One region of the Shewanella sp. 10N.286.51.B2 genome, then DNA from elsewhere that is predicted to be linked to it. Evidence: riboswitches for the same ligand, from Rfam matches in the RefSeq annotation. Region 1 holds a riboswitch; the other holds the start of a gene.
The links. Region 1 has a riboswitch for cobalamin ahead of AB4140_RS01850 (TonB-dependent receptor). Riboswitches for the same ligand answer to the same signal wherever they lie in the genome.
Positions count from the first base shown of each region.

Region 2: another riboswitch for cobalamin. It lies ahead of AB4140_RS18685 (TonB-dependent receptor domain-containing protein); the one in region 1 lies ahead of AB4140_RS01850 (TonB-dependent receptor).

Region 1 is NZ_JBFRKH010000009.1:15,837-19,849, forward strand. It holds gene AB4140_RS01835 (U32 family peptidase) at 1-398, shown strand, start outside; gene AB4140_RS01840 (DUF3622 domain-containing protein) at 478-816, shown strand; gene AB4140_RS01845 (hypothetical protein) at 926-1,576, shown strand; cobalamin riboswitch at 1,791-2,010, shown strand; gene AB4140_RS01850 (TonB-dependent receptor) at 2,143-4,013, shown strand, end outside.
Region 2 is NZ_JBFRKH010000078.1:16,144-20,156, forward strand. It holds gene AB4140_RS18680 (ABC transporter ATP-binding protein) at 1-40, opposite strand, end outside; gene AB4140_RS18685 (TonB-dependent receptor domain-containing protein) at 97-1,920, opposite strand; cobalamin riboswitch at 2,039-2,205, opposite strand; gene cobS (adenosylcobinamide-GDP ribazoletransferase) at 3,113-3,886, opposite strand.

The DNA of each region.
Region 1 (4,013 bases):
ATGGTTTAAGGCGAGATGCCATTGCCGCCTTTGATGACGCCAGAGTAAAAGGCTACCAGCGACCACAGCGAGCTGAGCATGATAAGTCAGCGCGTTTCCCGCAAAAGTATTTAAGTTTTTTATCTAATGTTGCAAACGATAAGTCTCGTGAATTTTATGAGCAACACGGTGTGGTTCAAATTGAAGACACTTACGAGAAAAACAAACTATTAACCGATGCACCATTAATGGTGACTAAGCATTGCTTACGTTACAGCTTTAATTTATGCCCTAAAGAAGTTGAAGGCATTAAAGCTGACCCAATGGTGCTCGATATTGGCAAAGACCGCTTAAAGCTGGTTTTCGATTGCCTAAAATGTGAAATGATGATCGTTGGATCAAATCAATTAGTAAAGTAATCAGGTGATGTCATCTTATTACTCAATAACCATTATCACGCGCGATGCGTGGCGATAAATTTGTAGGAAAAAGCCCAAAATGACTAAAGCAAAAAAATATGATTTTAGAGTAAAACAAGTTGGTACAACTTGGAAAACTGAAATCACTCGTCGTATGACTGCAACTAAGACTATTGTGTCTAAAAGTCATGACGGATTTGCATCAGAAGCCGAGGCTGAAGCTTGGGGTAAGCAAGAGCTTCCCGCTTTTTTAACCACGCAAGCTGAACGCAATAAACGTAAAACAGAAAAACAACTTAAGGCTAAATCAATTGCAGATGCAATTGCTGCAGAAGCATTAACCGATGAAGCAGATGCATTATCAGATGATGCTAAGCAAATAGATGCTGCCGATAGCGCAGATGTTGTTGAAGATTAAGCGTTAAAACATTACAGTAATGCAACAACTTGGTGACAAGGTTTGCCGTATTTATTTTTGAATAAACCAAACTTCACCTTTCAGCACCAATACCAAGGACGAATTAGGTATGAAAGCTTGCTTTACGACAATAATATTTTCAGGGCTGTTGTTATTAGGCCCTGGAAATAAAGTAATGGCCAAAGAGTCACAGTCTTACCTCAATAGCACCACCAATCAATCAGCAGATGCAACTAACGCTGCAAAAAGAGAGTTATCAATATTTTCCAAAAGTGTGTCTTTTGAGCTGCCTATTGGCTGGAATATGGCATTTAATTCTAGCAAAGGGAATATGTATAAAGCTGAGTTTGTTCCTGCTGGGGAAAGTTTAAATAATTGGTCTGATTTATTCTGTATTCAAGGCTTTGAGGGCTTGGCAGAAAATATCGAGCCTGAGCGATTTTTAAATAATTTTGCTAGCACCTACCAAGACAGCTGCCAAGGTGAGGTGGTTTATGAGCAACTTGGAAAAACCCAGATGGGTGGTCAAGAAGCGTATCACGGCATTATCGGCTGTACCGTTATGGCTAACTTTTTACAGCAAGGTGGCTCAGTTAAACAGCAAGGTGAAATAGGTTATTACGCCGTAATTAAAGGCGTTGAAGACTTGTACTTTATGCATAAGTCTATGCGCGGCGATGTTTTTAATAAAAACTCAGCGCCATTAAAATCGACCAATCATCGTCAATTTATGTCGAATTTTAAGCAGTTACGATTCTAGAAATTTTCTTTTTATCAATAATTGGTTTATCAACAATCCGCTTATCAGTAAGCGAGCTATTAATGAGTAATCATATTATTCAGACTATTTTTCAATAAGTTGAATAATATGATTGATTCATTTTCGTTATATCAAAAATCCCCATAAGCACGTTATACTATATCAGCTTGTTATATGGCTGCTTTAAGTCGTAGCAATCAAAAATTTATATAATTTATCGTCAATTTATAGTGGTGCCTGTGTATGACACGGGATAATCGGGAAACTAGTGAAAATCTAGTACTGCCCCCGCAACGGTAATGGTGAGGACTGAGTGCGATAAAGCTTGTAGCTGTGAAATTTAAGCTGCTATTTAACGTTAAAAATTCATGTTCGTCAGTAGCTTTGCTACTTTAACCTAAGTCCGGAGACCGGCCCTATAGATGATTTTGAGATTTCGGTGGGCAGATCTCGAAATGTAGCTCGTTGCTTGTAAATAATCATGGCTTATCGCTAACAGATAAATTTACGAGTACGATGCGCTGCGACAAATATGCCCCATTTTTCCTTTCAGGAGTTAAAGGTAAATGGGTACAAATCTAACAAAAATCGCATCAGCATTAAGCCTAGTATTTGGTCTAGCTGCTTCAACAACCTCAGTTGTTTACGCTGACACCACAACAGACAATTCTGCCAATGCAGAGGTTGAAAAAATTGTGGTTATTGGTCGTCAAGATGCAAATCCTCTTAATATTGCAGCGAATGTAAATGTGATCGACCAAGCTGATATTCAGCTTAGTGGTGCGGTGAGCTTAACGGAGTTATTACGTTCTCAAGCGGGTATTCAAGTGTCTGATAACAACTCAGGTACGACTTTTGCCATGCGCGGTTTTTCAGCGTCTCAAGCCGCCAGCAATACCTTAATTTTGATTGATGGTCGCCGCTTAAACAATATTGATATTGCGGCTCCTAGCATTAATGCAGTGCCGTTAAATCAAGTTGAGCGGGTGGAAATATTATCAGGTAGTGCTGGGGTACTTTATGGCGATCAAGCTGTTGGCGGGGTGATTAACATCATCACTAAAGCGCCTAATAAAGACGGCGGCGGACTGCAATTAAGTGCTGGCAGCTTTGATACTTATGAAGCTAAAGGGGATATTTCAGGCAAAATTAATGACGCTTGGCATTATTACTTGGCCGGCAGTTACAATCAAAGTGATAACTATCGCGATAATAACGACAGTGAAACCGGCTCAATTCTAGGCCGTTTGCAATATCAAACTGATTTACAAAATTTCTTTGTTGAAGCCAGCTACTTCGATAATGATCGCCAGGCCCCTGGTGCGCTAACACTGGAGCAGTATCTGCAAGATCCAACTCAGGCCGCACCTTTTACCGATGATGATTATGTCCATGAAATGACTACCGCACTGCGCAGTGGTTATGAATATCAACTAACTAAAGAGTGGGCATTAGTCGCTGATTTAACTTATTCAGATACGTTAACCACCAACTTCCTTTGGGGCAGTGCAGGGCGTATTGAGCGTAGCTTATTGAGCTTTTCCCCCAAAGCCACGGCAAATTATCAGTTAGATAATGGCGATTTAGACATTGTTGCTGGGATTGATTTAAGTATCGGTGAGGCCGATTTTGATACTGCTTACATTCAACGTAATAATGAACAGAAAGTGACCAGTGCTTATGTGCAAGCCTCAGTGCCATTAACGCAGTCATTATCCTATGTAGTTGGTGGGCGTTACAGTGAAGTGACAGATGACTTAACAGATCAATTATCATACGCAAATGGTGTTGAGCTTGATAATGATGCCCATGTATTTGAGTTAGGGTTAAATTATCGTCCAAGCCTTGCGCATCGTTTTTATATTCGCGCCAATGATAATTTCCGTTTTGCCAAAGTGGATGAGCAAGCCTATACCCCAATTACCACCCTTGGTCTTGATCCACAAACCGGCCGTTCATATGAAGCAGGTTGGGACTGGACCACTACAACACAAACCTTCAAATTAAACCTTTACCGTTTAGATTTGGAAGATGAAATTGTATATGACGCAGGGCGCACTGATGGTCCACAGGGCGGCGGTGCTAACGTTAATGCTGATGCTTCAACTCGTTTTGGCGTTAATGCCGCTTATGATGTGCAAATCGCTGCAGATTGGTTGCTGGGCGCATCATATGATTACATTGATGCTGAATTTACCGAAGGCGAGAACGAAGGCAAGGCGCTTTCTTGGGTTGCGGAGCATAATGCCCGTGCGTATGTGAGTTATGATATTGCCCAACAGTGGCAGGTTTTTGCTGAAGGTATTTATACTGGCGAGCGCTTTATTGAAGGTGATAATGCCAATGTTGACCCTAAGTTATCCAGTTATGTATTAGCTAACTTAGCCATTAACTATACCCGTAATGAGTGGAGTGCCAGTTTACGTGCTGACAACTT
Region 2 (4,013 bases), on a different contig from region 1:
TAACTGATAGGTGTTCTATTGTGTGGTTATTTACTGTCATTAGTATTCCACTTAGGCGTCAATAGCGCTGACGCCTAAGTCTTAGTTAGGACATAATTAGAAAGCTTGGTAACTCAAGCTCACAAAATATTCCATCCCTGGATTGTTGTAGTTGCTGACGGTCATATAGTCATCATCAAGTATGTTGTTGGTTTTCACACGTAGTTGCCATTTGTCGTTAAACCAATATCCCATGCTGACATCGACCCTATGGTAAGCATCAAGGTGTTGGCCGTAACCTGAATAGCGTTTGCCTTGATAGTGATAGCTTACGAGTAGGTCAAAGTGTTCCCATTGATAGCCCACACTATAATCAAACTCGTGCTCACTACGGCCAACAAGTTCTTCATCATTTTTAGTGTCTTTGGCATCTAAATAGGTGTACGAAATCCGGTGGTCTAATTGCCACAGCTTGGTATTTAACGATAACTCTAAGCCTTTTATCTTGGCTTCATTGATGTTGGCAGGTTTCCATATGTAACCATCTTCATCAATCGGTGCCCAAGCAATGAGGTTATTAATATCGTTTTGGAATAAACTGATATAACCTTGAATAGCAGAGCCCCTATAATTAAGGGTTAATTCATAGCTTTCAGAGGTTTCGGAGGATAAATCTGGGTTTCCTGTTCCAGGCCAGTATAAGTCATTAAAAGTAGGTGCTTTAAAGCCTGTGCCTGTGCTTGCCGTTAAGCGCCATTGATCAGAAAAGTTATAGGCTGCACTTAAATTATAAGAAGTTTCATTGTCGATATTTTCAACGTCATCATATCGAACAGCCCCTTCAAATAGAACGTTATGCCATTGGTATTGAGCCAGCGCATAAATTCCCCAAACTTCTCGTTCATTGACAGCATAATCCCCATTTACGGACTCGTTATACCAATCCACTCCGCCGATAACCGTCAGTTCATTAGATGCTTTAAATTGGTTTGTCCAATTTATTTGATCGCGAGTTGTTTCGTATTTTTGTCTCGCGACATCCGGGTTATCACCGCGAAAATTGACATTTGAATCTTGAGATTGACCAATATTTAATTTACTCGTGAGTTGCTCGCCCTGATATTGGGTGCCAACATTCCACAAATAATTGTCAAAATCAGCTTGGTCAGTGCCGCCACTGGCGTAAATATCATCGTGTTCGCTATTACCAGTGTCATATTGTAGACTCCAGCTAATATCCCATTGGTCAGAGATATTTTGCAAACCCGCTACAGTTAATCCTATGCGGTCATAGCCATCATCATCAGCTTCTTCTGGAGCGCCATTATGGATATTATATCCATCTGAACGTTCACTGTTTACTGTGATAGTACTTTGACCATCACCATGTGCCACTCCCGCACCTACAGTGCCTCGTAGATAGTTATTACTACCTAACTCGGTACTGGCAAACCATTCACCACCATTAAGTTGGCGAGTAAATATTTGTATTACGCCGCCAATAGCATCACTGCCCCAAATAGAAGCTCTAGGGCCTTTTATGACTTCTATCCGCTCAATATTTTGTGGAGAAAGGGAGCCAAAATTGACAGCGTTTAGGGGGGCAGATCCAACCCTTAAACCATCAATAAGCACCAATGAATGCCCAGAGCTGGTGCCTCGTATACTCACTGAAGCCGTTTGTCCAGCCCCACCATTTCGAGTCACACTTAAACCTGGTAATGCTTCTAGAACATCAACTACTGATTTGGGATTAAGCACATCAATTTCTTCACGTTCAATGGTATTAATTACCGTAAGTTGTGAGTCTGGTGTGCTCTCAAAACGTGTTCCAGTGACCACGATTGTTTCATGCACTGGGACTGCAGGTGCTGCAGCATTTACACTGTAAGTTTGAAAAATAGCTAATGTGATAGCTGATAAACGCAGTTTAAAACTCATTGTTGTTGCCTTGTTATGCTGAGTTTAAAATAGCGGGAGATGCGCTGCTTGTTAATAATTGAGTAACTAGTAGCGAATAGAAAAAATCCAATCTTTCTATGTCTCAAGAAACCCGCTTGAGTACATCGAACAATTAGGTCGGTCTCCTGGCTCACAGCATCTAGAAATACACCTTCCCGATATAAAGTCAGTGGTAAAAAGTATTTCGCTCTGTTTACAGTTGCAGGTACAGCTGTGGGGTCTCACCACATTCCCAAAAATAACACCCTAATTGTATTGATAGTGATAAAGCTTGTTCGCACAACTCATTGTTGTGAACTGTTACTTTACCCATCGATGATGTGGTGGAATATAATCAATTATTGGTAGTTGGAATGTGAAAATGGTCACAGGTTTATTTATATGGACTAAAGTGTGTGACTTTTAACAGTACTTTTGTGGTGAGACTTTATGGGGCGGTTTTTCTTGCTTTAAATATGAGCTATTTTTACTTGTAATAAGACTTAGGTTGAAAATTAATTTTATAATATGTTTAAATTACTGTTAAAAGTAACATATTAAAAATTAATAAGCATTGCTATTATTTGTTGTGAGAGTTGTTTTACGCATATCGTAATAGAGATGTTTAAAACAATATTCACAACATTTGAATGTAACCATAATTGTTTGGTTTATTCTTATTTTGATATCGTTTTTTCTGCAAGTTAAATGTTATTTGAAGTCAGATTTTTATATTGTGGCTTTTTTGATATTTTTTAATATATACTTCCACCCAAAGTATATGGTAAAACTGAGTAATAACTTCATCACTCTTACTTGGTAACCCTGCATTATGAGGTTAGAGGCATCTAACCTCATTTTTTTTGAGGCTAAATTTTCATCACGGAACCTATGTGTAATTTTATAAATTATAGGTTGTTTACGCTTAAGTGTGATTGCTAGAATGCAAATGTTAGCAGTGAGACTTTTAAACTAGATAGGAAAGTTAGCTGCTGAGAAACGTGTTTTTATTTTTTAAATAAAGACTCTCTATGAATTAATCAGCAACTGGCTGAAATAAAAATATTAAGTTTTATCACTTTTAAACTAAAGGGTTTTCCATCACCTTAATATTTTTTACTTTAACATGTTAAGTGCACTAATCCTGTCTGGTTTTGATTTGTAATCACTAGTTTCAATAAGTATTAATATACTAATATGTCCAAATAACAAAGCAAATATAAGTTAATAACTCTATTACTTGCTGCGTTGCGCCAAGGGTGTCACCTGTATATCCATTTATTTGTTTTTTCATTAACTTGAGTAATAAAACAAAAGCTATCAACCAAGTTGCTAGTAATAATAAAGTTAAGCTGCTTGGCAGTAAAAGCAATCCAGGGAAACCACATGCAGTTAGTATCAATAATGTGTTGTAGTTGATAGTATTTGATTTTTGTGGTGTTTTGTTTTCCCCTATACGTGCATATTCAAGAAAGAATGGCACCATGCCAGAGATAGCTCTGCTAGCACCATGTGCAGTTATTAATGCGAGCATGACTTGCTGCATACTGAGTAGCTGCAGGCTACTCAGTTTTATTGCAAAGGTTGATATTAATGCAAGTACCCCATAGGTGCCAATCTGGCTATCTTTCATTATTGCTAACTTTCTGCTTTTATCCCAACCTCCACCAAAGCCATCAGCGAGATCGGCCAAGCCATCTTCATGAAAGGCACCGGTTGCAAGGATGAGTATTACCAAAGTCACAACGCACGCAAGGGAATGAGGAACTACTAAGCTAAGTGCAAAGTATACAGCTGCGCCAAAAAAACCTATAAAAAGACCAACCAATGAAAACCAACGACTAGCAGCCGCCACCGTCTTTTCATGAAACATCATGTGATTTGTAAAAGGAAAGCGTGTTAGAAAACTAATGGCTGCAAGAACTTCATTAAATATATTGTTTTTTTTTATGTCTAAGTTACTCATAACTTGTTTTTTCTCTTTAATCTTGTGGGGTTAGTGATAGAGTATTTTAAGATTACTATTTATGGTTTGCATAATGTTACTGAGAACTTGTTAGGGCAAAAGTGGGGGAGAGTAACCACTTTTTCAA